2 regions of the Nonomuraea sp. B19D2 genome follow, and region 1 is predicted to be linked to the other one. Evidence: riboswitches for the same ligand, from Rfam matches in the RefSeq annotation. Region 1 holds a riboswitch; the other holds the start of a gene.

What was found. A riboswitch is a leader RNA that binds a small molecule or an ion and turns the genes downstream of it on or off. The one in region 1 is predicted to bind glycine.
Region 2: linked by a shared signal. The riboswitch ahead of gcvT (glycine cleavage system aminomethyltransferase GcvT) and the one ahead of gcvP (aminomethyl-transferring glycine dehydrogenase) in region 1 are both predicted to bind glycine.

What each region holds. Positions count from the first base shown of each region.
Region 1 covers NZ_JBEFAK010000031.1:39,704-54,560, forward strand. The annotation lists gene ABN273_RS40275 (5'-3' exonuclease) at 1-174, shown strand, start outside; gene menD (2-succinyl-5-enolpyruvyl-6-hydroxy-3-cyclohexene-1-carboxylic-acid synthase) at 221-1,888, opposite strand; gene ABN273_RS40285 (o-succinylbenzoate synthase) at 1,885-2,778, opposite strand; gene ABN273_RS40290 (AMP-binding protein) at 2,860-4,017, shown strand; gene ABN273_RS40295 (hypothetical protein) at 4,061-4,363, shown strand; gene ABN273_RS40300 (RNA polymerase sigma factor) at 4,533-5,864, shown strand; gene ABN273_RS40305 (hypothetical protein) at 6,028-6,426, opposite strand; gene ABN273_RS40310 (TetR/AcrR family transcriptional regulator C-terminal domain-containing protein) at 6,541-7,101, shown strand; gene ABN273_RS40315 (DUF5999 family protein) at 7,304-7,495, shown strand; gene ABN273_RS40320 (alpha/beta hydrolase family protein) at 7,497-8,087, opposite strand; gene ABN273_RS40325 (hypothetical protein) at 8,179-8,517, shown strand; gene ABN273_RS40330 (tetratricopeptide repeat protein) at 8,637-9,434, opposite strand; gene gcvP (aminomethyl-transferring glycine dehydrogenase) at 9,573-12,413, opposite strand; glycine riboswitch at 12,469-12,581, opposite strand; glycine riboswitch at 12,582-12,681, opposite strand; gene ABN273_RS40340 (MerR family transcriptional regulator) at 12,805-13,425, opposite strand; gene ABN273_RS40345 (bifunctional nuclease family protein) at 13,573-14,043, opposite strand; gene ftsR (transcriptional regulator FtsR) at 14,177-14,830, opposite strand.
Region 2 covers NZ_JBEFAK010000010.1:23,908-38,764, reverse strand. The annotation lists gene ABN273_RS19930 (L-serine ammonia-lyase) at 1-754, opposite strand, end outside; gene gcvH (glycine cleavage system protein GcvH) at 812-1,201, opposite strand; gene gcvT (glycine cleavage system aminomethyltransferase GcvT) at 1,198-2,283, opposite strand; glycine riboswitch at 2,318-2,415, opposite strand; glycine riboswitch at 2,416-2,513, opposite strand; gene ABN273_RS19915 (gamma-glutamyl-gamma-aminobutyrate hydrolase family protein) at 2,626-3,318, opposite strand; gene ABN273_RS19910 (3-oxoacyl-ACP reductase) at 3,334-4,098, opposite strand; gene ABN273_RS19905 (aldehyde dehydrogenase family protein) at 4,104-5,447, opposite strand; gene ABN273_RS19900 (glutamine synthetase family protein) at 5,457-6,827, opposite strand; gene ABN273_RS19895 (FadR/GntR family transcriptional regulator) at 6,952-7,647, shown strand; gene ABN273_RS19890 (hypothetical protein) at 7,691-8,446, shown strand; gene ABN273_RS19885 (hypothetical protein) at 8,450-8,773, shown strand; gene ABN273_RS19880 (hypothetical protein) at 8,773-9,297, shown strand; gene ABN273_RS19875 (SGNH/GDSL hydrolase family protein) at 9,264-10,067, opposite strand; gene ABN273_RS19870 (PadR family transcriptional regulator) at 10,064-10,639, opposite strand; gene ABN273_RS19865 (nickel/cobalt transporter) at 10,700-12,244, opposite strand; gene ABN273_RS19860 (tetratricopeptide repeat protein) at 12,241-13,443, opposite strand; gene ABN273_RS19855 (DUF4331 domain-containing protein) at 13,605-14,857, opposite strand, start outside.

The DNA of each region.
Region 1 (14,857 bases):
GACTACCTGCGCGCCGCCCCCGCCGTCGTCGAGGTGGCCTCCGACGCGCCGCTGCCGCCCGCCGACCTCACCCTGCCCGCCAAGCCGCGCGACCCGCAGGCGCTGGTGCAGCTCGCCGACCGCTACGGCCTGGACAGCCCGCTCAACCGCCTCCTCGACGCGCTCAGCGCCTGACCCGGTCCCGCACCTCCTGAAGGACGGGAGGCGGCGGGGCCGCCGATCAGGGCTGGCCGTGGAGGAAGGAGCGGAGGGCCTCCTGCGCGGCCTCGCGCAGGCGGGCGTGCACGAGCACGTTCTCCTCGCGGTCGGTGCGCACCTCCACCACGCGCGGCCCCTCCCCGCGCAGCGCCTTGGGCAGGTCGCTGATGTCCCCCACCAGCGTGTACGGCGTGCGCGTCGCGGCCGCCACATACCCCAGGTCCACCCCGTGCGGCGTGCCGAACACCCGCTCGAACGGGTCGCGCACCGCCGCCTGCGGCAGCAGCGAGAAGATGCCGCCGCCGTCATTGTTGACGACCACGAAGCACAGGTCAGGGCGGGGCTCGCGCGGCCCCAGGATCAGCCCGTTCTGGTCGTGCAGGAACGACAGGTCGCCGATCAGCGCGTACGAGGGCCCGTTGTGCGCCAGCGCCGCACCCATCGCCGCGGACACCACCCCGTCGATGCCGGAGGCGCCCCTGCCGGCCATCAGCCTGATGCCGCGCCGCGGCCGCATCGCCTGATCCAGGTCGCGGATCGGCATCGAGGAGCCGCAGAACAGCAGCGCACCGTTCGGCAGGAAGTCGACCAGGTCCCTCGCCAGGCGCGGCTCGCTCGTGCCGGACGCGTCCAGCACCGCGTCCGTCGCCGACCTGACCGCCAGGTCGGCCTGCCGCCAGGCGTGCAGCCAGGAGTCGTCGCCGGCGGCCACCGGGATCTCCACGGCCTGCGCCACCTGCGTGGCCGACCGGGTCGGATCGGGCCAGCGGCCCAGGTCGGGCGCCACCACGATGTGCTCCCCCGCCCGCTTCAGCCACGACAGCAGCGGCCTGGACAGCCCCGGCCGCCCGAGCGTCACGACCACGTCGGGCCGGTGCGCGTCGGCGAACTCCGGGGCGCCCAGCAGGTAGTGGTAGGTCGAGATGGCGTGGTCGCCGTAACGGCCGCCGCCGTTCGGCTCTGACAGCACCGGCCAGCCCGCCATGCCCGCCGCCGCCACGTACCGGCGCACGTTCACCGCGCCGTCGCCGACCACCAGCACGCCGCGCCTGGTCGGCGGGATGTGCAGGGCGACGGGCGGGGGCGCGACCCTGGCCCGCACCCAGGGGCCGTTCGCGCCGCCGTCGAGCGGCTCGCACCACGAGGTGTCGCCGTCGGGGATCAGCGGCTCCCTGAACGCCAGGTTCAGGTGCACGGGCCCCGGGTCGGCCGGGCCCATGGCGCGCTGGTAGGCGCGGCAGGCCAGCGAACGCCAGTAGGCCACCTGCCCGGGACGGTCCTCGGGCACGCCCACCTCGGCGAACCACCGGGCCGCGGTGCCGAACAGCTTGATCTGGTCGATCGTCTGGTTGGCGCCGGTGCCGCGCAGCTCGGGCGGCCGGTCGGCGGTCAGCACCAGCAGCGGCACGCCGGACTCGCCGGACTCGATCACGGCCGGGTGGAAGTTCGCCACCGCCGTGCCGGACGAGCAGATCAGCGCCACGGGCCGCTCGGAGCGCTTGGCCAGCCCCAGCGCCAGGAACGACGCCGAGCGCTCGTCGATGCGCACGTGCAGGCGCACCCGCGACTCGGCGTGCAGGGCCAGCGCCAGGGGGGCGGAGCGCGAGCCGGGCGCCAGCACCACGTCGGTCAGGCCGCAGCGCACCAGCTCGTCGACCAGCACCGTGGCCAGCGCGGTAGCGGGGTTCAAAGTGACGCCTCCTGCATCCGGCGAAGCCACTGGGGAGATTCAATCTCAAATGCCGACAAATGCTGAAAATTTACTGAGGGGCACCGAACCGTCAGACAGCCGTCCACGGGCGCCAGCGAATCGTCCACGACGTCGCCCGTCAGCAACGCCATCGTGCCGAGCCCGCACGCGTACGGCAACGACGGCAGCGCCGCCGCCAGCGCCAGCCCCGCCGCCAGCCCCACGGACGTCTCCACGGCGCTGGAGACCACGGCGGGCAGCCCGCACGCCTCCACCACCCGCAGCGCGTTGCGCACGCCGCCGAGCGGCTGCACCTTGACCACCGCGATGTCGGCCGCCTCCGCCGCCCGCACCCGCAGCGGGTCCTCGGCCCTGCGGATCGACTCGTCGGCCGCGATCGGCACGTCGCACGCCCGCCGCACCGCCGCCAGCTCCTCCAGCGTGGCGCACGGCTGCTCGGCGTATTCCAGGTCGAACCGGTCGAGCCGCTTCAGCCGCCGCACCGCCTCGCCGACGTCCCACGCGCCGTTGGCGTCGATCCGCAGCCGGCCGCCCGGCCCGAGCGCGTCGCGCACGGCCTCCACCCTGGCCACGTCGTCCTCGAACGTCTGACCGCGCTCGGCCACCTTCACCTTGGCCGTGCCGCACCCCGACCGCCGGACGATCTCGTGCGCCTGCTCGGGCCCCACGGCGGGCACGGTCGCGTTGACGGGGACGCTGTCGCGCACCGGCTCGGGCCACCCCTCGAACGCCGCCTCGCGGGCGCAGGCCAGCCAACGGGCGCACTCGCGCGGGCCGTACTCCGGGAACGGGGAGAACTCCCCCCACCCCGCGGGACCGTGCAGCAGCACGCCTTCCCTGACGGTCTGCCCACGGAATCGAGTGCGCATGGGGATGCGGAAGACCACGGGAGAACGCGTCACGACCCTCCCTGCGCCTCGATCCGACCTGTCGCCACTAACCTTACGAGCATGTGGAGGAACCCGTCGCATCCGGACCGTCCGCTGCATGCCATTGTGCAGCCTCCCGGCCCCGCCCTGTTCAGGGCCGTCCGCGACGCGTTGTCGGGCGCGGGCCCGGCCGTGCTCCCCCTGACTCCCGGCCAGTCCGAGTCCGCCGTCGCCGCGCTGCGGCCCACCCACGTCAACGGCGTGCCCCAGAGCGACGGCACGGGCGTCCCCGCCGACGTGGCGGTCGTGATCGCCACCAGCGGCAGCACCGGCGCGCCCAAGGGCGTGCTGCTCTCGGCCACCGCGCTGCGCGCCTCCGCCGCGGCCTCCCTGCGCCGCCTGGAGGCCGCCAAGGGCGAGCGCTGGTTGTGCTGCCTGCCCGTCGCCCACGTCTCCGGCCTCCAGGTCCTGGTACGCGCCCTGCTGTCGGACAGCGAGCCGATCGTCCACGCCGGGTTCGACCCGCACGAGGTCCTCCGCTCGGGGGCCGACCACGTCTCCCTCGTCCCCACCCAGCTCCACCGGCTGGTCGAGCTGGGGGCGGACCTGTCGGTGTTCCGCACGATCCTGCTCGGCGGCGCGGCTCCCCGCCCCGGCCTGCTGGAGCAGGCTCGCGACCTCGGCGCCCGGGTCGTGACGACGTACGGGATGAGCGAGACGTGCGGCGGCTGCGTGTACGACGGCCAGCCCCTTTACAATGTAGATCTCAAGATCGGCGAGGACGGCCTGATCAGGATCGCCGGGCCCGTGCTGTTCTCCGGCTACCGCTTCGGCGAGCCGGATGATGACACAGGCCCGTTCGACGGCGGCTGGTTCCGCACCTCCGACCTGGGCGAGCTGACCGGCGGCCGGCTCCGCGTGCTGGGCAGGGCCGATGACGTGATCAACACCGGCGGCGAGAAGGTCGTGGCCGCCGCGGTGGTCGCGGTGCTCGCCACCCACCACGAGGTGGCCGACGTGGCCGTGGTCGGCACACCCGACCCGGAGTGGGGCGAGCTGGTCACCGCCGTCGTCGTTCCCGCCAACCCCGACACGCCCCCTGCGCTTTCCCAATTGCGGGCATACTGCCGCGATAGGCTTCCCCCTCACGCCGCCCCACGCGATCTCCGCCTGGTGCCCCAGCTCCCGCTGCTACCGAACGGCAAGACCGATTTGGTACGGCTTCGGGCAGGAACCTGATGAGTTGCGGGTGCGTCAAATTGGCGAGAAGGAGGGAGCCTTCATGGACCAGACCCGCAAGATGTGGGCATCCGCGGCCGTCGTCGGCGTGATCGTCGCCGGTGGCGCCTCAATCGCGGCGGCCGCCTCGGCGGGCAAGCTCGACCAGGTCGCCAAGGAGACCAGAGCCGTGGTGGAGAAGGCGTCACCGTCCCCGACGACCAGCGATGACGACGTCGTGGTCTCGCACGATGTCAACCCCGACCCGAGCACCGTCATCGACTACTGGACGGACCAGCGCATGCAGGACGCCCAGCCGATGCCCATGCCCGAGGTCACGGCGGGAGAGATCGAGGTCAGGGACTAAGACTCAGGGCGAGGGGCGGCTCAGTCCTCTGGGCGATCCGCCCCTTTTTCATCCCCCCGGGAACAAATGACGGCGATTGGCGTTATTGATACTGGTGCGCCGTGCGGACAGAAGCCGCCCCACCACAACCTGCCTGATCGCTTCGACTCCGTACGGAGGAGGTGTCCTCATGCCCAGAACTGCCGTAGCGACCCCACCTGCGACTCTCGACCAACTCATTGAACGAGGGCGAGCCCAGGGTCACCTTTCTCTGGCGGAGCTGCGTGACGCGTTCGCGGAGGCCGGTATCAGCCCCTCTGAAGGCCGCACGATCCTGCGCGAGCTTTCAGAGAGCGGCGTGAGCCTGGCCGCCGAGAACGAGCCGTCTCTCAGCAAGACCGCCCCGAAGAAAACCTCCAGGAAGCCTGCGCGTGCAAAGACTACCGGCCGCAAGGCGACCGGGGCAAAAAACGCGACAGAAGCCGCCGCCAGGGCGGTGACCCGGCCCGAGCCCAAGCCGGAGCACGAGGAGGACGTCCCTGAGGACCTCGCGCTGAGCGCCGAGGAAGCCGAGCTGGAGAGCGAGCAGATCGACCTGGACGACACGCAGTCGGCCATGGGCGACTCCGTGCACACCTACCTGAAGTCCATCGGCCGCCGCACCCTGCTCACGGCCGCGCAAGAGGTGGAGCTGGCCCGGCGGATCGAGGCGGGCCTGTACGCCGAGTACAAGCTGGAGACGGACCCCGACCTGTCCCCCGCCTTCCGGGAGAACCTGCTTCTGGTGGTCGAGGACGGCAAGCAGGCCAAGGACCACATGCTGGAGGCCAACCTCCGGCTCGTGGTGTCGGTCGCCAAGAAGTACACCGACCGCGGCATGTCGCTCCTGGACGTGGTCCAGGAGGGCAACCTGGGGCTGATCAGGGCCGTGGAGAAGTTCGACTACACCAAGGGGTTCAAGTTCTCCACGTACGCCATGTGGTGGATCAGGCAGGCCATCCAGCGCGGCTTCGCCGACTCGGCCCGGACGATCCGGCTGCCCGTGCACGTTCTGGAGATGCTGTCCAAGCTGTCGCGCGTCGAGCGTGACATGCACCAGCGCCTGGGGCGCGAACCCACGCCCGAGGAGCTGGCCGTCGAGCTCGACAAGACGCCGGACCAGATCGAGGAGTTGCTGCGGACGAGCCGCCAGCCGATCTCGCTCAACGCGACGATCGGCGAGGACGGGGAGACCACGATCGGCGACCTCATCGAGGACGTGGACTCGCCGGAGGCCTCGGAGATCGTCGACCGCCAGCTGCTGGGCGACCAGCTGCGCGGCGTGCTCGACAACCTCTCGCCCCGGGAGTCGAAGATCATGGCCCTGCGCTTCGGCCTGGTGGACGGCAAGCCGCACACGCTGGACGAGATCGGCAAGCACCTGGGGCTGACGCGGGAGCGGATCCGCCAGTTGGAGAAGGAGTCACTCTCCAAGCTCCGCCACCCGAGCAACACCCGCCCGCTGCTCGACTGGGCCAGCTGACACACCCGGCAAGCCCCGGCACGACGAGGGAGGATGTGCCGGGGCTTCGCTGTGCCACGATCCTGCGCCGCGCCCGCCGGTCGCCCCAGTCGCGCCGGGCCCGCACGACAAGCGCGAAGAACCCCGCCGCCGCCAGGCCGCGGGGTTCGCGTGAAACTCAGGGTCAGAGGGTCGCGGGCACCGGACGGGGCACGCGGGGGATCCCCCACATCCGGTTGTCCTCGCGCAGCGTGCGCAGCCGGTCGACCTCGGCGGTCCACATGGACCCCGCAGGCGTCGCCTTGGCCTTGCGGCGCGCGATCCGGTTGTCGTACGCCTTCACCCCGAACGTGGCCCGCTGCCCCGCCTCGGCGGCCCGCAGCGCGTCCGTCAGCGCACGGTCGAACTCCCGGCCGGCCGCCAGCAGCTCGATCTCGTCGGCCGCGGCCGCCCGCAGCTCACGCAGCGTCTCCTCGGCCAGGCGGGCCTTGTCGAGCAACTCGGGGAAGCTCTTGGAGATCTCCTGGTCCGCGTGGTAGCGAACCTCGGCCTCACGGCTCACCCGCGGACGGAAAAACGCCATCGACCCTGCCCCTTCACACAACCGGTACTCGTTCAACCGCCAAGGGTACGCGGTCGCGCGACACAGCGGGAAATCGGCCCGGCGCAGCGGGCTTTACGAAGTAAGATGATCTCCATGCCCGCCAAGAGACCGCCCGTCCCGCTCTCCCGCGAGCGCATCATCGAGGCCGCACTCCACATCGCCGACAGCCAGGGCCTGCGCAGGCTCACCATGCGCCGGCTGGGCGACGCGCTGCAGGTGGAGGCCATGGCCATCTACCACCACCTGCCCAGGGGCAAGGAGGCGCTGATGGACGCCCTGGCAGAGCACGTGACCACGGTCCACGTCGAGCAGGGGCCGACCTGGCAGGAGACGGCCAAGGCCTGGTGCAGGGCGGAGCGCGAGCTCCTGCGGGAGCACCCTGGCGTACTCGCGCTGGCCCTGACAAAGCCCCCCAAAGGCGCCACAGCCCTCGCCATCAGCGAGCAGACAGAGCAACTCGCCGACGGCGGCCTGCCCGACGCGGCGGAGGCCGTACGCGCCCTGCGGGCCTTCGTCTTCGGGAGCGTGGCGGTCGAGGTTCAGCAGTCAGGCTGGGCCGATCCCGAGGTTGACGAGTGGGTCAGGCGTGACGAAAGAGCCGATGTGGATTTCGAGCGCGGACTCGACGCTCTGCTCAAGGGATTGCAAACGTAGTGCGCGTGTCGCGCTTGGCCCGTTATTCTGCATAAGGCACGCTGTGTCGAAGGTCACATGACCGGGCAAATCTCCCGTAACGGGTCGCAACGGGCTATGCCCGAGAATGTGACATACGTCGCACACTTGCCAGAACAACTTGCCCGAGCCGGCTCCCGACCCCCCAAACGGGAGCATCCCACGAGATATCGGAGGCACGCCGATGTGCCCGCACCACCCGGCCTGTCCGGACGCCGAGGCGCCTGACCGCGAGAAGGCACGCACTCTCGCCTGCCACCCCGAGCAGGGGTGGAGCCTGCTTTGCAACGGCGTTGTCCTGTTCGAGGACACCGGGGAGCTTCTTCCCAGCGGCGCCGCCATCGAACCGCACCGGCCCGTCGTCGGCGCCGCGTGAACTACGCGTAGTGGACGATCCACTCCGCCACGACCTCGCCCACCCGGGCGGGGTCCTTTTTCAGGTCATGCCCCTCCCCCGGCAGCACCACCAGGCGTGCGGCGTCCTCGGCGTCCGGCACCCCGAACGGATCCCGGTCCCCGTTGACCACCAGCACGTCCACCCCGGCGCCGCGTAGCTCGTCGGCCCTGGAGCGTTCCGGCTTCCCCGGTGGGTGCAGCGGGAAAGCCAGCGCCACCACCGCGGCCGCGCCGACCGCCCTGGCCGTACGGCAGGCCACCCGCGCCCCGTTGCTCCGCCCGCCCTGCACGACAGGCAGCCCGGGCCAGCGCGTACGCAACTCCTTGAGGACGATCTCCCACGCCTCGTCCTGCCTGGCCGCCGAGCCCGGCGCGCGCGCCCCCGCCACCCTGAACGCCTGCGTCACCCTGGCGACCGCGGCCCCGGCCTTGAGCGCGGCATCACGTACGGCCAGCAGGTCGGGAGCGTCCACTCCCCCGGACGACCCGTGGGTCAGCACCAGCAGCAGCCGCGGGTCCGTGGCCTCGTCCATTTGGACGAGCGCCGGCCCTCGCGGGGTCATGACCTCCATGCCAGCACCGTACCTGGGGAGGATCGCACGTTAGCTCTCAGGTCGGATGACGGCGTGCCGTCCGCGGTGAATGATTGCTCGCATGCCAGACATGCGCCCTATCCGGGATGATCTGCGGGCCACGCTGGACGCGCGCCGCGACCTCGGTCCCGAGTACGAAGCAGCGCTCGTCGAGTCGTTCGTGGAGCGCCTCGACGCCACGATCTCCGCCCGCGTGCGGGCCGAGCTGGACCACCACGGCGGCACGCCGCACAAGAAGAGCACTCCGGGCGGCGCGATGATTCCGATCGCGCTCGGCTCGATGGGAATCGGCATCCCGCTGACGGCCATCGCGGCGGGCTACGCGGGGCTGGTGGGGCTGACGATCGCCTGGATCGCGATCGTGATCATCAACGTGGCCGCGGCCGGGGCCATCATGCGCCGCAACTGACCCCCTGCGGGCACTCGGCGAAGACGACGGGGCGTCCGCCGGGCAGCCCGGCCGCGTACCTTGGGCCAGGACGTGTCTCCGCGCCTCCGGAGCGGCAGCGGGGTCCCGGGCCGGGTAGGTCAGGCGTCGCGGTGGTAGCGGAGGCGGACCTCGGCGGCCAGGGTCTCGTCCTCGTGTTCAAGCCCGTACGACCACACCCGCCCCGCGTCGTCGCCGCGCCCCCGCAGCGGCAGGGTCCGGGCCAGGAGCTCGATGGCCAGGGCGCTGGTCTGCGGATCCGCGCCGTGCTCGACGCTCTCCGCGAACTCCGCGCACGCCAGGTCCAGATGCGCGATGCCGAGCTGGACCCGCAGCCTCGGCACCTCCTCGGCCGGCGCGACCTCGAGGGCGTCCATGAGCAGGTCGGCCGCCGCCCCGGGCTCCCCCTGCTCCAGCAGCAGGTCGGCCAGCTGCTGGGCGGCGTGCGCGCCGACGTGCGGGTCGCCGGCCTCCATGGCGGCGTGCAGCTCCTTCTCGGCCTCGGCCGGGTCGTCCGAGCTCACGGCCAGCCGGGCCAGCGCGAGGTGGGCCAGCGGCACATACGCGGGCGTACCGACCCCCAGGACGGCCTGCCAGGCGGCCCTGGCCTGGTCGTCCCGGCCCTCCCGTTCGAACCCCTGAGCCAGGTGGCAGGCGGCCTGCGCGGCGTATTCGGGGTGTCCGGTGGCCAGCGCGGTCCTGGCGGCGGCCCTGGCGGCCGCCACGTCGCCGCGCTCCTCCAGCACCACGGCGAGCCCGACGGCCGCCTGCGCCCTGTCGGGCTCGTCGGGATCGGCGACCAGCTCGGCGAGTATGGCGGCGGCGCCGTCGAGATCGCCGCTCTCGGCCAGGCGGCGGGCGGTGTCGAGGGGCGGGGTCTCCAGCTCTGAGGACGTCAAGAGAGCTCCTTCTGGCGACGGTCGCACCGAGCCTAACGACTTCTGACGATCATGTCTGCTCAGTTGACGCGGAAGGACTGCCCGGCGGGCCTCCTGGTCCTCGTACGCGAAGCGACGAGGACCCCCGCCGCCTGGCTCCTAGTCCTCGTACGCCTCCAGCGGCGGGCACGAGCACACCAGGTTCCGGTCCCCGTACGCCTGGTCGATCCGCCGCACCGGCACCCAGTACTTCCCGTCCCGCAGCGACGGCACCGGATAGGCGGCCTCGGTCCGCGAGTAGGGGTGCGGCCACTCGTCCGCGGTGACCGACTCGGCCGTGTGCGGCGCGTTGCGCAGCGGGTTGTCCGTCCTGTCGTACTCCCCGGACGCCACCTTGGAGATCTCACCCCGGATGGCGATCATGGCGTCCACGAACCGGTCCAGCTCGCCGAGGTCCTCGCTCTCGGTCGGCTCGATCATCAGCGTCCCGGCGACAGGGAAGGACATGGTGGGCGCGTGGAAGCCGTAGTCGATGAGCCGCTTGGCCACGTCGTCCACGGTGACCCCGGTCTCCTTGGTGATCTGCCGCAGGTCGACGATGCACTCGTGGGCCACCAGCCCGCCGCGCCCCGTGTAGAGCACGGGGTAGTGCGGGGCGAGCCGCCTGGCCAGGTAGTTCGCCGACAGGATGGCCTGCTCGGTGGCCGCCGTGAGCCCCTCAGAGCCCATCATCCTGATGTACGCCCAGGAGATCGGCAGGATCCCCGCCGACCCGTACGGCGCCGCCGAGACGGGGCCCACCGGCGAGCCGTCGCGCAGCGGGTGGCCGGGCAGGTAGGGCGCCAGGTGGCCGCGTACCGCGACGGGCCCGACGCCGGGACCGCCGCCCCCGTGCGGGATGCAGAACGTCTTGTGCAGGTTGAGGTGGGACACGTCCGCCCCGAACTCGCCCGGCTTGGCCAGCCCGACGAGCGCGTTCAGGTTGGCGCCGTCCACGTAGACCTGGCCGCCGGCGTCGTGCACCTTGGCGCAGACCTCAGTGATCGTCTCCTCGTACACGCCGTGCGTCGAGGGGTACGTCACCATGATCGCGGCCAGCTGGTCGCGGTGCTTCTCGATCTTGGCGTCGAGATCGGCCAGGTCGACGTTGCCGTCGGAGTCGCAGGCCACGACCACGACCCGCATGCCCGCCATGATCGCGCTGGCCGCGTTGGTGCCGTGGGCGGAGGACGGGATGAGGCAGACGTCGCGCCCGTCGTGGCCATTGGCTCGGTGGTAGGCGCGGATGGCCAGCAGCCCGGCGAACTCGCCCTGCGAGCCGGCGTTCGGCTGGATGGAGACGGCGTCGTAGCCGGTCACCTCGGCCAGCCAGCCCTCCAGCGTGCCGATCAGCTCCCGGTAGCCGTCAGCCTGGTCGTCGGGCGCGTACGGGTGGATCGCGGCGAACTCGGGCCAGGTGACCGGCTCCATCTCGGTGGTCGCGTTCAGCTTCATCGTGCAGGAGCCGAGCGGGATCATCGAGCGGTCGAGCGCGATGTCCTTGTCCTGCAGCTTGCGCAGGTAGCGCAGCATCGCGGTCTCGGAGCGGTGGCTGTGGAAGACCGGGTGGGTCAGGTACGCCGACTCGCGCACCAGCGAGGCGGGCAGCGCGTCGGCGTCCCCGTCCACATCGGCGCTGTCCGCATCGGTGCGCTCGATCCCGAACGCGGCCCACACCTTGGTCAGCTCGGCGGCCCCGGTCTTCTCGTCGCAGGCGATGGACACGTGGTCGTCGCCGGCCTGCCAGAGGTTGACGCCCTGCTCGGCGGCGGCGGCGACCACGGCGGCGGCCCGGCCTGGCACGCGCACGAGCACGGTGTCGAAGAACTCGCGGTGCACGACCTCCAGCCCCGCCTCGCGCAGCCCGCCGGCCAGGGCCACGGCGTACCGGTGCACCCGCCGGGCGATCCCGCGCAGCCCCTCGGGGCCGTGGTAGACGGCGTACATGCCGGCGATGACGGCGAGCAGGACCTGCGCGGTGCAGATGTTGCTGGTGGCCTTCTCGCGGCGGATGTGCTGCTCACGGGTCTGCAGGGCGAGCCGGTACGCGGGGTCGCCGTCGGCGTCCACCGACACGCCCACCAGGCGGCCGGGAAGCTGGCGCTGCAGGCCCTCGCGTACGGACATGTACGCGGCGTGCGGCCCGCCGAACCCGAACGGCACCCCGAACCGCTGCGACGACCCGATCGCGATGTCGGCGCCCAGCTCGCCGGGCGCGGCCACGATCGTCAGGGCCAGCAGGTCGGCGGCGGCCACGACGAGCGCGCCCGCCTCGTGCGCGGCGGCGGCCACTGCGCGGAAGTCACGCAGCCGGCCCGACGCGCCCGGGTACTGCACCAGCACGCCGAAGCACTCGGGCAGCTCGCCGTCGAGGGTGTGCTCCACCAGCTCGATGCCGAGGGGCTCGGCCCTGGTGGCGAGCACGGACTTGGTCTGCGGCAGCGCGTCGGCGTCCACCACGAAGACGTTGCTCTTGGACTTGCCGGCGCGGCGGGCCAGCGTCATCGCCTCGGCGGCGGCCGTGCCCTCGTCGAGGAGGGAGGCGCCCGCGACGGGCAGGCCCGTCAGGTCGGAGACGACGGTCTGGAAGTTCAGCAGCGCCTCGAGGCGGCCCTGCGAGATCTCCGGCTGGTACGGGGTGTAGGCGGTGTACCAGCCCGGGTTCTCCAGCAGGCTGCGGCGGATGACGGCGGGCGTGACCGTGTCATAGTAGCCCAGGCCGATCATCGAGGTGAGCACGCGGTTGCGCCCGGCCAGGGCGCGCAGCTCGGCGATGGCCTCGGCCTCGCCGATGGCGGCGGGCAGCTTGAGCCGGTCCTTGGCCCTGATGGCCTCGGGAACGGCCACGGCCACCAGGTCCGCCACGGACTCGAAGCCCACGGCCTCGAGCATGCGCTGCTGCTCGGACTCCGACGGGCCGATGTGTCTGGACGAGAACGGCGGAGCTGACAGGTCGGTCATGGAAAGTGCCTCCCGAGGCTTTGGAGACCGGCGCCAGGGCGCGGGCGAGTGCCGGATCTCCCCCTCTGTCAGCGCGGCGGGACCGCGACCTGAGAGCTTCACCCCGCGAACGGGGCTTGCACCGTCGGTGAGACGCGCCTGGCGGGTGCGCCTGCTTTCCAGAGTTGCCTCGCCCGAGCGGTACGGGGTGCCTGAGAGATTCCGGGGAGGGTTGCTCCTTCGGCGCCCCGGAGCCCTCAGGCTCCAGAGACTCTCCCGCACGGGGTCGTCAGCCTTGCTGTCCTAGATTACAACCCTATCCGTTACGGACGAATTTCCACGACAGGGCACGTTTAGTCGGCCCGCGCGTAGGGGCCCCGTTCGGGGCCCACGCAGGCGGCGGGGTTCGCGCTCAGCCTATGCGTCGCGCGCGGCGGCGCCGGGCGAGTTCGTCAGCGGGGTGGTCGGCCGGGACGGTGTCCTCGACCGCCGCTCTTTCCCCCGGCAGCTCCGCGAGGGATCCCTCGACCTCCCGCCAGACCCGGCCGAGCGCGATGCCGAACACGCCCTGACCGCCCTGGAGCAGGTCGATCACCTCGTCGGCCGAGGTGCACTCGTAGACGCTGACGCCGTCGCTCATGAGCGTGATCTGCGCGAGGTCGGCCACCCCGCGGTCACGCAGATGCTGCACGGCCGTGCGGATCTGCTGCAGCGACACCCCGGTGTCGAGGAGCCGCTTGACGACCTTGAGCACCAGGATGTCGCGGAAGCTGTAGAGCCGCTGGGAGCCCGAGCCCTGCGCGGCTCTTATCGTGGGCTCCACGAGGCCCGTGCGCGCCCAGTAGTCGAGCTGCCTGTAGGTGATGCCGGCCGCCGCGCAGGCCGTCGGCCCGCGGTATCCAATGTCGGCCGGCAGCGTCGCCGGCTGCTCGTCGAAGAGCAGGCCCTGCTCCCCGGCACGCTGCCGCGCGCTCTCGCGCCGTACCGGATCTTCCTGGCCGGCCGTCTTTCCCTCGCCGCTGCTGACCGCCACGCGGACCTCCGGCTTTCTCTCATCCCGTGGCCTGATCTGGGGGTTCGTAAAGGGCGGCCACGGGTTTCACTTGCACCGTAGGACCGCGACCATGCTCAGTCAACGATCCGGCTCGGCGCGTCGTGAAGCGTAAATGCACCGAAATACCTACCCCGCCCTGCCGAAGTCTTCGGGAGTGATCGTGTCAAGGAACTCCCTGAACTTCTCCACCTCGTCCTCCTGGTCGTCCGGGATGATCACCCCGGCCTCCTGGACGACCTCCTCGCTGGCGAAGATGCGCGCTCCCGTGCGCAGGGCGAGCGCGATCGAGTCGGACGGGCGCGCGCTCACCTCCACGCCGTTGGAGAACACCAGGTCGGCGAAGAAGATGCCGTCGCGCAGGGCAACGATGTTGACCGCTCGCAGGCCTACGCCCAGAGCACTCAGCACGTCTCGGAAGAGGTCGTGGGTGAGCGGCCGCGGCGGGGGCTCCTCCGCTTGGGCCAGGGCGATGGCGGTCGCCTCGGTCATGCCAATCCATATAGGAAGGAACCGCTCCCCGTGTGCCTCCTTGAGCAAGACGATCGGCTGATTTGTGGGCATTTCTACTCGAACGCCCACGACCTCCATCTGCAACACGGGCTGCTCCGTATTCCTGACCGGTCACCCGGCACAGTTATCTGGCTCGTCGCTTCTGCTGACTGGCTACTGCAATTCAACGTAACACCCGGCGGGCATGGACCGCGCCTCCGCCTCCCAGCTCGACAGGGTCTCAGCGCCCCAGGACGGACCGGATCCCCGACCGCACAAGGGATGCGTGCAAATCGAGCAACAGTGCGGAAAGCTCCCTCGCGACCTCATCGGCCTCCCCGATGGCGCCGGGAGCCCGCCGTTTGAGTATGGGTGCGACGGTCTGCTCGACCAGGCCGCACTCGCGCTCGGCCGCCGCCTTGACCGCGCGCAGGTGGCGGGCGCGCAGACCGAAGCGGGCCAGGGCGCCGACGCTCCGGGCCACGTTGAGCGCCTCCTCGTCGTAGCGCCTGGCCACCGGGGCGAGCAGCCCGTAGTCCTCCAGCTCGGTGAGCGTCTCCTCGTCGATCCCCGCCGCCTCGAGCAGCTCGGCCCGGCTGAGCCGGACCTCCTGCTTGTCCTGCACGGCGCGCGGGCGGCCGAAGCTCTCCGCCATCCTGTCCTTGATCACCCGCAGCGGCAGATAGTGGTCGCGCTGCTCGGTCAGGATGAAGCGCAGCTGCTCCACGTGCAGGTGGGTGAACTTGCGGTAGCCGGACGGGCTGCGCTCGGGCTCGATCAGCCCTTCACCCTCCAAGAACCGGATCTTGGAGATCGTCACATCGGGGAACTCGCCGCGCAGCAGCGCGAGCACCTCCCCGATGCTCATGTGCGAGCGGGCCGCCTGTGCGCTCATGCGGCCTCCCTCGGCGGCCCCATGCGC
Region 2 (14,857 bases), on a different contig from region 1:
GGCGGCGGTGGAGCTGGTTGGCGCGGCGCTTGACCTTGAGGCCGCCGGGCAGGACGCCCTCCTTGGCGATGCCGCGGCGCACGCACTCCGACATGACCTGCCACAGCCGCAGCAGGCCCGAGCGGATCTCCTCCTCGGTGCGGCCGAACGCCTTCTCGTTCTCGAGCATGAGGGCCGAGATGGACAGGCCGGTGTTGGAGCAGTGCTTGAGCAGCTCCTCCCCGGTGGTGAAGGGGTAGGGCAGGACGGTGTCGTCCGGCTTGATGCGGTCGGCGCCGGTGGCCTTCTCGTCCACGACGAAGCCGCCGCCGACCGAGAAGTAGACCTTCTCCCGCAGTTGCTCGCCGTCGGCCGTGTACGCGGTGAAGCGCATGCCGTTCGGGTGCTCAGGGAGGGAGAGCTTGCGTTCGAAGATCAGGTCCTGGCCGACCACGAAGGGGATCTCGTGCGTCCCGTACAGCTGGACCGTGCCGGACTCGCGCATCCGGGCCAGCCGGGCGTCGATGGAGTCGACGTCCACCAGCTCGGGCTTCTCGCCGGAGAGGCCGAGCAGGACCGCCTTGTCGCTGCCGTGGCCCTTGCCGGTCAGGCCGAGCGAGCCGTACAGGATGGCCTCGACCCGCGCGACCTGCGAGAGCAGGCCGTCGTCGTGCAGGCCGCGGGCGAACTTGTGCGCGGCCGCCATCGGGCCTCCCGTGTGGGAGCTCGACGGGCCGATGCCGATCTTGAAGAGGTCGAAGACGCTGATCGCCATTGATGGGCGCCTCTCATGCAGGGCCGGGGCCCCAGCGAGGGGCCCCGGGAAAACGGATCAGGATTCGCCCGAGGTGAGCGCCGTGTACTCCTCGGCGGAGAGCACTTCTTCTGGCTCGCCTTCGACGCGCACCCGGAACATCCAGCCCTCGCCGTACGGGTCGCTGTTGACCAGGCTCGGGTCGTCCACGACGACCTGGTTCACCTCGACGATCTCACCGCCGACGGGGGTGTAGATCTCGTTCACCGACTTGGTGGACTCCACCTCGCCCACGGAGTCGCCCGCCTCGACGTTCGAGCCGACCTCGGGGAGCTGCACGTAGACGACGTCACCAAGGGATTCGGCGGCGAAGGCCGTGATGCCGACGGTCACAGTGATGCCGTCGTCGAGGCCCGCCACCCACTCGTGCTCCTTGGTGTAGCTCAGGTCGTCAGGGATGTTGCTCACTTGTTCCTCCTGTAGAAGGGCAGCTCTACCAGGTCCATAGGTTCTTGGCTGCCCCGGATGTCCACGGCCAGGCCTGATTCGACGCCGGTGTCCACGTAGGCCATCGCGATGGGCCTGCCCAGGGTCTGGGAGGGCGCACCGCTGGTGACCTCGCCGACGACGGCGCCGTCCCTGGTGACCGGGTAGCCGTGGCGCGGCACCCGGCGTCCCCGCGCGACCAGGCCGACGAGACGGCGTCGCGGCGTGTCGTCCTTGACCGCCTCGAGCGCCGACCTGCCGACGAAGTCGCCCGGCTTGTCGAATTTCACCACTCTGCCCAGCCCCGCGTCGAACGGGGTCAGTTCGGCGCTGAGTTCGTTGCCGTACAACGGCATGCCGGCCTCGAGCCGGAGCGTGTCGCGGCTGGACAGGCCGGCGGGCTTGAGCCCGTACGGCTCGCCCGCCGCCATGAGCGCGTGCCAGAGCGGCACCGCGTCCTGGTTGGCGACGAACAGCTCGAACCCGTCCTCGCCGGTGTAGCCGGTGCGGGCGATGAGCGCCTGCCGCCCGTCCACCAGCCCGGGCAGGCCCGCGTAGTACTTGAGCCCGTCGAGGTCGGCGTCGGTGAGCGTGGCGAGGATCTCCTGGGACCGAGGCCCCTGTACGGCGATCAGCGCGTACTGGTCCGAGCGATCCTCGACCACCACGTCGTACGCCTTCGTACGCTCTATCAGCTCATTACCGACTTTTTCGTAGTTCGAGGCGTTTGCTACGACCATGAACTCTCCGTCCCCCAGCCGGTAGACGATGAGGTCGTCGAGCACTCCGCCGCGCTCGTTGACGATCATGGTGTACCTGGCCCGCCCGGGCGTCAGTGCCGACAGGTGGCCGACCAGCGCGTAGTCGAGGGCCTCGCCCGCCTGCGGCCCGGTCAGGAAGATCTCGCCCATGTGCGAGAGGTCGAACAGCCCGGCCGCCTGCCGAACGGCGTTGTGCTCCGCGGACTCGCTCCCGTACCGGAGCGGCATGAGCCACCCCGCGAAGTCGGTGAGCGTGGCGCCGAGGCTCTGGTGAACGTCTCGTAGCGGTGTTGGTCGGGACATTTGTCGCACCTCTGGACAGGATTGGATGCCAGCATCCTCCCCCTCTGTCATCGATGCCTGAGAGCTTCGCCCGAGTTTTGCCGGACTTTCACCTTCGGCGAGGCCCCCAAAGGCCTGCTTTCCAGAGGTCACCTCAGCCGCGCGGTCCTTTGCCTTGAGAGGTTTGCGGGGAGGGCTTGCTCCTTCAGGGACCCTGACCGGCTGTCAGGGTGCTCTCCCGCGCGGTTTTGCCGGTGATGTCCGTCAGCCTAGTGCTGTGATGGGGGTGTTGTCGCGTTCAGGCCGCTGATGGACTCCTCAAGTGAATGGCGGCTTTCCGCCCGGTCGCCATGGGTCCTGCGGTCAGCAGGCGGCGATGAGGGCCTCGAAGAGCGCGCAGTCCTCGGCGGCCTCCGGGTGCCACTGCACGGCCACGGCGAAGGGCGCCGAGTCCAGCTCGACCGCCTCGATCGTGCCGTCGCCGGCGGTGGCGCCGACCGTGAGCCCGGGCGCGAGGCGGTCGATGGCCTGGTGGTGGTAGTGGGGGACCGTCACGGGGTCGGCGCCCAGCGCCTTGGCCACGCGGGTGCCGGGCATGGCGGTGACGGGCATGGGACCGAAGCGGCCGGGGGCGGGGGAGTGGCCCGCGTGCCCGACCACGTCGGGGAGGTGCTGGTGGAGGCTGCCCCCGAGGGCGACGTTGAGCACCTGGAGCCCGCGGCAGATGCCCAGGTACGGCAGGCCCGCGTCGAGGGCCGCACTGATCACGGCAAACTCCGACTCATCACGAAATTTCCGGATATAGCCGGTGTGCTCCCCGGGCGACTCACCGTACCTCGCCGGGTCGATGTCCCCGCCACCGGCCAGGATGAGTCCGTCCAGGCGCTCCAGGACCCGCGCGGGCTCGCCGGCGGGCGGCAGCACGACCGGCTGCCCGCCGGCGCGTACGACCTGCTCCACGTACATGTACGGCAGGAGCGCCACGGTCATGTCCGCCCAGACCGTGAAGTTCGCCGGCTCGACGTACGACGTGATGCCGATGACGGGACGCTGCACGATGATCCCCCAGAGCTAGAGCGGCGTGACGTAGGCGCCGGAGATGCCGCCGTCCACCAGGAACTCACTACCCGTGATGAACGACGCGTCGTCACTGGCCAGGAACGCCACCGCCGCCGCGATCTCCGACGCCTCGGCGAAGCGCCCCAGGGGAACGTGCACCAGCCGCCGCTGTGCCCGCTCCGGGTCCTTGGCGAACAGCTCCTGCAGCAGCGGCGTGTTCACCGGTCCTGGGCACAGCGCGTTCACCCTGATGCCCTCCCTGGCGAACTGCACGCCCAGCTCGCGCGTCATCGCGAGCACCCCGCCCTTGGACGCCGTGTACGAGATCTGCGAGGTCGCCGAGCCCATGACGGCCACGAAGGACGCGGTGTTGATGATCGAACCCTTGCCCTGGCGCCGCATGTACGGGATGACGTGCTTGCAGCAGAGGTAGACGCTGGTCAGGTTGACCTCCTGGACCCGGCGCCAGGCGTCGATGCCGGTCTCCAGGATGGAGTCGTCATCGGGGGGCGAGATGCCCGCGTTGTTGAAGGCGATGTCCACGCTGCCGTAGGTGTCGTGGGCCGTACTGAACATCCGGACGACGTCGTCCTCGCTGGTCACGTCGGCCTTGACGAAGAGGCCGCCGACCTCGTTCGCCGCCTTGACGCCCGCCTCCTCGTCGACGTCCACGCAGACGACCCTGGCGCCCTCCGCGGCGAACCTGCGCGCGGTGGCCAGCCCGATGCCGCTGCCCGCGCCCGTGATGACGGCGACCCGATCCTGCAAACGCTGCACTTGATTCACTCCCAGGAAATGAAGACGTTCTTGGTCTCGGTGAACGCCGCCAGGGCGTCGGGGCCGAGTTCCCTGCCGAGTCCGGACTGCTTGAAGCCGCCGAACGGGGTCCAGTAGCGGACCGACGAATGCGAGTTGACCGACAGGTTGCCCGCCTCCACCGCCCGGGCCACGCGCAGCGCCCGCCCGACGTCGCGGGTCCAGATGGAGCCGCTCAGGCCGTAGGGGGTGTCGTTCGCGATCCGTACGGCCTCGGCCTCGTCCTGGAAGCGCACCACGGACACGACCGGCCCGAAGATCTCCTCGGTGAACGCCCGGTCCGTCACGTCGGGCGTCAGCACGGTCGGCGGGAACCAGTAGCCCTTGCCGTCGGGGCAGGATCCCTGCAGGTAGGGGGTGCCCTGGACGAAGCCGCGCACGCGGTCGAGGTGCTCGGCGCTGATCAGCGGGCCCATCTCGGTGCTCTCGTCGAGCGGGTCGCCGACCTTGACGCCCTGTACGGCCGTCGCGAGGCGCTCCATGAACTCGTCGTACACCTCGGCCTGGACGAGCAGCCGGGACCGGGCACAGCAGTCCTGGCCGGAGTTGTCGAAAACGGCATAGGGCGCGGTTTTCGCCGCCTTCTCGAGATCGGCGTCTGCGAAGACGATATTTGCGGATTTGCCGCCCAGCTCCAGCGTGACCCGCTTGACGTGCCGCGCCGCCTTGGCGGCTATCTCCTTGCCCACCTCGGTGGAGCCGGTGAACACGATCTTCGCCACGCCGGGATGCTCCACCAGGCGGGCCCCCGCGACCTCCCCTGCCCCAGGCAGAACCTGGAGCACCCCCTCGGGGAGGCCCGCGGCGAGGGCCAGCTCTGCCAGCCTCAGCGCGGTCAGCGGGGTCCACTCGGCCGGCTTGACGATCATCGTGTTGCCGGCCGCGAGCGCTGGGGCCATGCCCCACGCCATGATCATCATAGGGAAGTTCCACGGCACGATGACCCCGACGACGCCCAGCGGCTCCTGGAACGTGATGTCCACGCCGCCGGCCACGGGGATCTGCCTGCCGTGGTCGCGCTCCGGGGCGCCGGCGTAGAAGTGCAGCACGTCACGCACGTTGCCGGCCGCCCAGCGGGCGTTGCCGATCGGGTGCCCGGCGTTGGCCAGCTCCAGCCGCGCCAGCTCCTCGCCGTGCTCGTCGACCAGGTCCGCGAACCTGCGCAGCAGCCGCGCCCGGTCGCCGGGCGACACCTCGCGCCAGCTCCCGTACGCCTTCCTGGCACGCTCCACAGCCCGGTCGACCTCGGCGGCGTCGGCCAGCTCGACGTCGGCGACGACATCCTCCGTCGCCGGATTAACGATCTTCATGCGCCCCATTCACATCCGCTCGAAACCACGGAACAGCTCCCAATCCGTCACCGCCGCGTCGAACGCGGCCAGCTCCACCCGCGCGTTGTTCGCGTAGTGCTCGACCACGTCCTCGCCGAACGTCTCGCGCGCCAGCTTCGACCCCTCGAACAGCGCCAGCGCGTCACGCAGCGTGTGGGGGACGGTCTCGGCGCCGGCGTCGTAGGCGTTGCCCTCGTACGCGCTCTCCAGCGGCAGCTCGTTGTCGATGCCGTGCAGCCCGGCCGCGATCAGCGCGGACACCGCGAGGTACGGGTTGACATCGCCCCCCGGCACCCGGTTCTCCACGCGCAGCGACAGTCCGTGGCCGACGAGCCGGAGCGAGCAGGTGCGGTTGTCCACGCCCCACTTGACGGCCGTGGGCGCGAAGCTGCCGGGAACGTAGCGCTTGTAGGAGTTGATGTTGGGGGCGTACAGGAGGGTGAGCTCGCGCAGGCAGGCGAGCTGCCCGGCGATGAAGCGGGCGCCGAGCGGGGAGAGCCCGTGCGGCCCATCGCCCGCCATCACCGGATCCCCTTCGCTGCTGCGCAGCGAGATGTGGATGTGGCAGGAATTGCCCTCGCGCTGGTTGGGCTTGGCCATGAAGGTGATCGACTTGCCCTCCTGGGCGGCGATCTCCTTGGCGCCGTTCTTGTAGATGACGTGGTGGTCGCAGGTCCTGAGCGCCTCGTCGTAGCGGAAGGCGATCTCGTGCTGGCCCAGGTTGCATTCGCCCTTGGCGGACTCGACGTACAGGCCGGCGCCTTCCATGCTCCGCCTGATCCGCCTGAGCAGCGGCTCGATGCGGGCGGTGCCGAGCAGAGAGTAGTCCACGTTGTAGAGATTGGCCGGCGACATGTCCCGGTAGCCGCGTTTCCACGCGTCCTCGTAGCTGTCCTCGTAAACGCAGAACTCCAGCTCGGTGCCCACGTACGCGGCCAGCCCGCGCTCGGCGAGGCGGGCGAGCTGCCTGCGCAGGATCTGCCGGGGCGAGGCGGTCACGTCGCCGCCGCTCTCCCAGGCCAGATCCGCCATCAGCATCGCGGTCCCCTCGTGCCACGGCACCCTGCGCAACGTCGCGAGGTCCGGCTTCATCACGAAGTCGCCGTAGCCCCGCTCCCAGGACGACATCGAGTATCCGGAGACGGTGTTCATGTCCACGTCCACGGCCAGCAGGTAGTTGCACCCCTCCGAGCCGTGGTGCAGCACCTCTTCGAGAAAATAGCGGGCGGACAGTCTCTTGCCCTGCAGCCTGCCCTGCATGTCGGCGATCGCGAGGAGGACGGTGTCGATGCGCCCGGCCGCCACCTCGTCGCGCAGCTCGCTGACGGAAAGGAACCCGGTGCTCGACCCCTCGTTCACGCTGTCCCGCTCCGATCTGGGCTGAGGCGCTCTCCCGCTGATTGGGCTAGTGTTAGACCATTGAGGTGTATAGCGGGATCTCTTGTCAAGACCTGAGGACACGTTGGACGAGTCGGCGCGTTTGATGACGGTGTTACGGCCGGTGCGGGCCGGCAACGCCTTCGAGGAGACCGTGGAACGGCTGCTCCAGGCGATCAAGCTGGGCGTGGTCCCGCCCGGCGACAAGCTGCCGCCGGAGCGCGAGCTGGCCGTCCAGCTCGGCATCAGCAGGGTCACCTTGCGCGAGGCCATCCGCGCGCTGTCGGACGCCGGCTATCTCGACGTGCGCCGGGGGCGCTACGGCGGGGCGTTCGTCACGTACAAGCCGGACCCGGGCGATCTGCAGCAGGTCGTGGCCGAGATGGGCACGGACGACGTGTCGGACGCGCTCACGTTCCGCCTGGCGGTGGAGTGCGGGGCGGCGCAGGTGCTGGCCGCGTCCGGCCTCACGCCGGAGAAGGAGGACGTGCTCCGCCGCCGGTTGTCGGATCTGAACGAGGCCCCGATCGAGGACTACCGCCGCCTCGACACGGCCTTCCACCTGTCCATCGCCGAGCTGACCGGCTCGACCCTGCTCGCCACGGCGTGCGCCGACGCCCGCTCGCGGGTCAGCGACCTGCTGAACGCCATCCCGATGCTCCAGGTCAACCTGGACCACGCCGCCGTGCAGCACCAGGCCATCGTGGACGCCATCCTCTCCGGCGACCCCGACGCGGCCCGCCGGGCGGTGAGCGAGCACCTGGAGGGCACGGCAGCTCTTTTGCGGGCATTCCTGTCCTGAGGCATGGAAGGGGCGGACGGCTCGTACCATCTCTTTTAGAGTCATGGGCAACTGGTTTCAGCAGAGCATTGTCACCACAGGACGGCTGCCGCTGTTCTGTTACTTCGTCACGCTCATCGTGGCGTTCATCGCCACCCGCATCAACGTCCGCCTGATCAGGAAGAAGGTCGGCTGGTTCCGCAACGTGAACGTGGGCGAGATGCACATCCACCACGTCGTGTTCGGCGTCGTACTGATGCTGGTGGGCGGCGTCTCCGGGCTCATCGTCTCCTCCGCCTCGCAGGCCGGCTACGCCGCCGCGGCCTGCATCTTCGGCATCGGGTCCGCGCTCGTGCTGGACGAGTTCGCGCTGATCCTGCACCTGCACGACGTGTACTGGGAGGAGGAGGGGCGCACCTCGGTGGACGCGGTCTTCATCGCCGTCGCCGTCACCGGCCTGCTCCTCATCGGCCTGCGCCCGCTGACCTGGGACTACGGCACGCCGGTCAACCCTGCCGCGCTGATCGTGGCCAACCTCGTGCTGGCCGTCATCACCCTGCTCAAGGGCAAGATCTGGACGGGGATGGCGGGCCTGTTCGTCCCGCCCATGCTGCTGGTGGGCGCGGTACGGCTGGCGCGCCCCGGCTCGCCGTGGGCCCACTGGTTCTTCGCCAAGCGGTCACCGCGCAAGATGGCCAAGGCCATACGCCGCGAGGAGCGCTGGCGGCGGCCGGTGATCAAGGTCAAGATCGCCTTCCAGGAGTTCCTCTCCGGGCGTCACGATCTGCCTTCCACTCGGCGCGGCCGTCGGCATACTTGAGTCATGGCGCTTCCTTCGATCTATGAGGGGCTCGAGGAGAAGGTCCCCGACTCGCTGGCCGACCTGCACGGGCCGGCCGGCGGTGTGGTCGCTCTGCCGCCGCACCTGGCGTGGTCGGGGCTGACGGAGTTCGACCTGTCCAAGCCCGGGATCCGGATGGAGATGTACCGCACCGTGATCACCACCGGTCGGCGGGTCGATTACGAGACGTATCTGAACGCAGACCTCCTCGTCGATGACTGGCCAGTGCTGAGGAGAGGGCTTGGACCCGGCTACCGTCACGTCTGGGAGAAGAAGCTCTCGCTGCCGCGGGAGAGTGGCGCCTGATGCACTTTCCGCCCTTCCAGGAGCGGTTGCTTCATGCCGTGTCGCCCGTCTGCGAGCGCTACGGTCTGGTGCTCGCGGGCGGTTATGCGATCAAGGCTCACGGCTTCACCGACCGGCCGAGCAAGGACCTTGACTTCGCAACCGCCATGGAGCTGCCGCTGCCCGACGTGGCCAACGTGCTCGGGCTGGATGACGCGGTCGGGTTGAAGATGCGCGCCGTGCACGAGCGAAGCCTCGCCCGCGACATCATCGACGTCGCCGCCGTGGCCCATCTGTACTCCTATCGGGCGCTCGAGCAACTCGCCGCCATGCACCATGAATTCTTCTCGGTGTATGACCTGCTCGCGCGGCTGGAGTTCGTCGACCTCATGGACGACGAGGCATTCGAGGCCTATGGCGTGGGCGAGGAGCGGATCAAGGAAATCCGTCGGTTCGCGCAGGGATGGGTGGACGACATCAAGTGGCGCCGGGCGGACGACGGCGATGTCGACTACGACGCCGACGACCTGCCCGACATCGACTGATCGCCGTCGATCAGCGGCGTGAGCAGCGGGCGTTTGGCGGTGCGGCCGTCGCCGGAGGAACGGCCGCGGAGGCGGCGGCCGATCCAGGGGCCGGCGAAGGCGGCGAGCCAGCGCACCTCCCCCGACGCGGCACGCAAGGCGCCCGGGGCGGGCAGGGGCGGCAGGGGCGTCGTCCACGCGTCGTCGCTGCCGGGCAGGCCGAGAGCGTGCGCGACGCCGGCGGCGAAGCGGGCGTGGCCGGTCGGGCTCGCGTGCAGCCGGTCGACGCTCCACATGCGGGCGTCCACGGTGAAGTCGAGCGGGAACGTGTCCACCAGCGTGACCCCGGGACGGGTGGCGGCCTCGCGGATGCGGGCGTTGAAGTCGAGCAGCCTGGGCCGGAGCGGGCGGGCCAGCGGAGCGAGCCGGAAGATGTCGGGGAAGGTCATGGTGACCACGTGCGCGCCCGCGGCGGTCAGCTGGGCGATCATGTCCGCCACGATGTCGGCGACCTTGGCGGCGTCGAAGCCGGGCCGGATGATGTCGTTCATGCCTGCCATGACCGTGACCAAGTCGGGACGCAGGGCCAGGGCGGCGGGCAGTTGCTCGGCCCGGATCTGGGCCGCCTGGCGGCCGCGGACCGCGAGGTTGGCGTAGCACAGGTCGGGGTTGGCGTGGGCCAGGTGCTCGGCGAGCCGGTCGGCCCAGCCGCGGTGGCCGATGATGTCGTCGCCGTCCCCGAGGCCCTCGGTCTGGCTGTCGCCGATCGCGACGAAACGGGCATACGTCATGAGTTCGTCCTCTGTGTGTGGGCTGCTCGCTCGGTCAGGGTTCGGGCGGTCTCCAGGCACCAGTCGCGCATCTCGCGCTCCAGGCGGCAGCCCGCCAGGCAGGAGAGGTACGGGCCCACGTGCTCGCCCTGGCGCAGGAACGTCTCCTCGTCCTGGTCGCCGCGCATGCGTAGGAGGGTCTGCTCGAAGAAGGCGAGCTTGACGGCGGCCTCCTCGGCCCGCTCCCGGAGTTGCTCGATCACGGGCCCCGGGTCGACGTGGTCCACGGCATGCACTTTGACGGCGAGGTCGTCGCGGATGAGCAGGGGCTTGGGCGGGGTCGCGGCGAACAGCGCCAGCTCGGCGGCCCCGGCCTCGGTGACCGTGAACACCCGCTTGTTGGGACGGCCCTTCTGGACGACCTCCCGGCCCGCGATCAACCCGTGGGCCTCCAGCTTGGTCAGCTCTGCGTAGAGCTGCTGAGGGGCGGCGTACCAGAAGTTGGAGACGCCGACGTCGAAGATCTTGGTGAGCTGGTAGCCGCTGTACTCGCCGCCGAGCAGGGCCGCCAGCATGGCATGCCTCAGAGCCATGGATAGTCATGTCCATGAGTAGTCATGGACATGACTATAACCGGAGCGGGCTTACCGGGGCTAGAGGGTGGCCACCGAGCGGAGGGCCAGGCCCGCGCCGAGCAGTACCACCATCGCGGCCGTGCCCACCGGGGCGAGGCCCGAGAGCCTGGCGGCCAGGCGGCGGCCCGCCGCGGCGCGTCGCTCCAGGCGGTCCACGAGCTTGACCAGGAGCAGGCCGGTGACGGTGAGGGTGGCGGCCATGCCGACGCCGTAGGCGGTCACCAGCGCCACCCCGAACCAGGTGCGGCCGAGCGCGATGGCCCCGAGGAGGACGACGAGGGCCGAGGGGCTGGGGACGAGGCCGCCCGCGACGCCGAGGCCCACCAGGGGTGCCCGCTTTGTCGCGCGCTCTCCCTCCTCGTTCTCGCTCCCGCTCCCGTGCCCGTGCCCGTGCCCGTGCCCGTGCCCGTGCCCGTGCCCGTGGCCGTGGCCGTGCCCGTGCCCGTGCCCGTGCCCGTGCCCGTGCCCGTGCCCGTGCCCGTGCCCGTGCCCGTGCCCGTGCCCGTGGCCGTGCCCGTGCCCGTGGCTGGGGCGGCGGGCGTTCAGGAGGAGGCGGAGGCCGATGGCGGCGATCAGGGTGCCGCTGGCCACGCCCAGCCAGGCCAGCACCGACTCGCCCGCCAGCGCAGTGAACACGCTCAGCAGCAGCCCCACCACCAGCACCCCGACCGTGTGCGTGGCCGTCACCGTCGCGCCCACCACGAGCGCGTCGCGCGGGCGACCGCGCCGCCCGGCCAGGTACGCGGCCATGACGGTCTTGCCGTGCCCGGGGATCAGCGCGTGCCCGGCCCCCAGGACCACGGCCAGCCCGACCGCCAGCAGCCCGAGCGGGACCGTCAGCGAGTCGGAGCCGATCAGGCCCGTGAACATCCGGTCCAAGGCGGCCAGGGCGTCACCTATCGGGCCGCCGATCCCGCCCGGCACCGTGCCGCCGCCGGGAGCGCCGGAGGCGGGCAGGCTCGGGCCGGTGGCGACGGTCAGCGTGGCGGTGCGCTGGTCGAGCGGGTTCGCCAGCAGGTCGTTGGGGTACGCGTACAGCTCCCTGCTGACGCTCACGGAAGGCACCGAGGAGCGGACCAGCCGCACCCCGTCGCCCACGGCGGTGATCTCGCGCCAGCCGATCCTGTCCTGCTCGAACCCGTCCGTGAACTCCATGGCCCCCGCGGCGCGGACTTCGGCCACGAGCCGGCAGGACAGGCGGCTGGTCTGGAGGCCCCCTTGGCCGGGGGCGTACGCGAAGGAGGAGCCGGCCACCCGCCACGGCACCGCCCCGCCCGCCACCTCGAGCCGCTGGGCGGAGGCCAGAGCGGCACAGCGGCGAGCCGCATACGAGCCGTCCACCTGGGGTCTGGCCTGCAGCGTCGGCAACTCGGCCAGGTCCACGACGGCGAGGTTGCGCACCTCGGAGGGAGAGATGCGCAGGCCGTTGTAGTGGTTGACGGTGAAGTTGCCCAGCGGGTGGAGCGTCACGGGAGCGGCGGCCTGGGCGGCCCCGGTGCCGAACAGGGTGCCGAGCAGGAGGCTCGCGCAGAGGGACAGCAGGCCGAGCCGGAGCAGTCTCATGAGAACCTCGCCAATGCGGGAAGCGTCGGGTCGAAGCCGGCGTCCACCGTGACGGACCGGCCGAGCGCCTGCTCGATCTTGGCGCGGTGATATGTCAGCAGCGGGTTCCGCCAGCCGGTGGCGGTGGCCTTCTTCGCGTACGGCAGCGCCTCGGCCGGTTTGCCCGCCTTGAACAGGGCCCAGGCAAGGGCGTCGGCGGCGACGAGGTTCGGGTTGCGCGCGTACTCGGCCCTGGCGTGCTTGACGGCCAGCGCCGGGTCCCCGTGGTCGGCCTCGAACTCGGCCCAGGTCAGGTCGTCGCGCACGCCCGCCGCCTGGAACAGCTTGCGCTGCGCCTTGAGCAGCGTCCAGTCAGGGGTCTGGCCCGCCTTGAGCCGGGTCTCGCCCTGCTCGATCAGGTACTGGGGGAGAGGCAGGCGTTCGACGACCGTGTCGTACAGGGCCAGCGCCTCCGCCAGGCGGCCGGCCAGCGCGGCGGTCCTGGCCTGGCCCGCGAGGGCCGACGGGTAGGCGGGGTAGACCTGCAGGGCCTTGGCGTACCGGTCGGCCGCCGTGGTGAGATCGCCGGAGTGGAGCGCCAGCTCGCCCTGGTAGTAGCGGGCGTAGGCGACGTCGGCGGGCGACCAGGCGTCGCTCTCCGCCAGCTCCAGGTATTTGCGGGCCCCCGCCAGGTCGCCGCGGAGCTCGGCCGCGTACGAGGCGCGGGCGAACGCCGCCACTCCGGGACGCAGGCCCATCATCTCCTCCACCGCTCGTTGCGCCCCGCGCAGGTCCCCGAGCTGCGTCTTCGCGTCGGCCAGCACGCCGTAGGCCGCGGCGCCGTACGGGTTGGCGCGGATGGCGCACTCGGCCAGCCGCACCGCGTCGGCGAACTCGTGGCGGCCCGCGGCGAGCGCCGCCTGGCCGGTGAGCACCGCGTCGTCGCCCGCCCTCAGCTTGGCGGCCGTGGCGATCGCGCCTTCGGCCTTGGTGTAGTACGACGGGTCGCCGGTGATCCTGGCCTGGTCGACGTACTGGGAGGCGAGCTCGGCCCAGCCGCGGTAGTCGCCCGGCAGGCGCTTGAGCCGCTCCTGCAGCGTCTCGGTGAACGGCTCGGCCTGCGCCACCGGCTGCTCCGATGGCGCCGCCGAGAACGAGAAGATCGTGAAGGCCATGGCCCCGAGGAGGGCCAGTCCGGCGAATACGGCGAGGGAACGCATGTCCAAGGCTCCAGTGCTGAGGGACCTCGAGGGGTGACAGCCGGCCGGCCGTGACGGGGACCCGGCCGGCCGGCCTCATATCGGCGGCAGACGGTGGGAGAGGGGTCTGCCGCCGGAGGGCGGACCGGCCTGCTTGGAGAGGGAGCAGGCCGGTCAGGGAGTTAGCGCTGGTTCACCGCGACGTTGCTGGGCAGCGGGATGTACGGGAACGACTGGAGGAAGGGCTTGTCGTTCTTGTCCACCTTGTCCGTCAGCCCGGGCACGAGCTTGCCGGTCAGCGCGGCGCCGGCCACGGCCTGCAGCTCGATGTCCACGACGTCGTCGGCGAGTCGGCGGCCGTTCGGGAACCCCTGCAGGTCACCGGCCAGCACGCCGAGGCGGTTCGGGTCCTTCGCCGGCGGGATCGCCATGTTCAGCCGCAGCATCTCGGCGGGGCGCAGCTTGCCCGCGTCCTTGTTGAGCACCTGCGAGTTCAGGTCGGCCTTGATGGGGCCGTTCTGCTTGGCGATGCCGGTCAGGAAGATCTCGACCAGGTCGGCACGCGGGGTCGCGGGGGCCTTGATGCCGTAGATGGCCTCGAGCAGCCTGGCCACCTCGGGGTCGGTGACCCGCTTGACCAGCGGCGCCACGTCGGCGTCCTGCTCCGGGGACAGGGCGTTGAAGGCGTCCTTGAGCCCGGCGGGCGAGACGACCTCGTTCACCAGCGGGTTGCACAGGCGCGAGACCTGGACGTACCTGCTGCCGTTGAACTTGTCCGTCGTCGAGCAGATGCCGATCACCGGGTTGCGCTTGACGTCGCCCTTGAGTGCCAGCTCCTTGGCGGGCACCTGGATGGCCACGGTGTTGACGTTGTAGCCCTTGGCGGTGTCCTGGCCGACCTCGGCCAGGTTGCCCCCGTAGAGCAGGTCGAACACGCGCAGGTCCAGGAAGAACGCCTCGTCCGACTGGCCGGCGAACACCTTGCCGCCGCCGGGCAGACTCTTGATGGACTGGGCGCGCAGGGTGCCGTAGTCGGGCATGGAGGCCGGGCCGACGTTGCTCGGCGCGGCGATGGCGTCGCTGACCAGGGTCCTGCTGCCGGCGGGAGTGATCTTCTTGAGCGTGTAGCGCTGGCGGAAGAGCAGGTTCGGGTCGTCGAGCGAGGTGACGGGGCCGTTGTTGTACAGGAACGTGGTGGTGCCGCGCTTGTCCTCGTTGCGGAACGTCCACTCGTAGGTGATGTCGGGCCTGGCGTCGCCGTCGTTGTCGATCTTTATGTTGTAACGGGACTTCGTGGCGAACGGGTAGAAGTTCGGGCCGCCGTTGGGCTCCTCGAACGGGATCCAGTTCGCCAGCAAGGTCACCGTGTCGGCCTTGTCGGGGCTCACGAACGCGTACACGTCCGTGTTGTCGTGCTGCGGGTCGCCCGCGATCA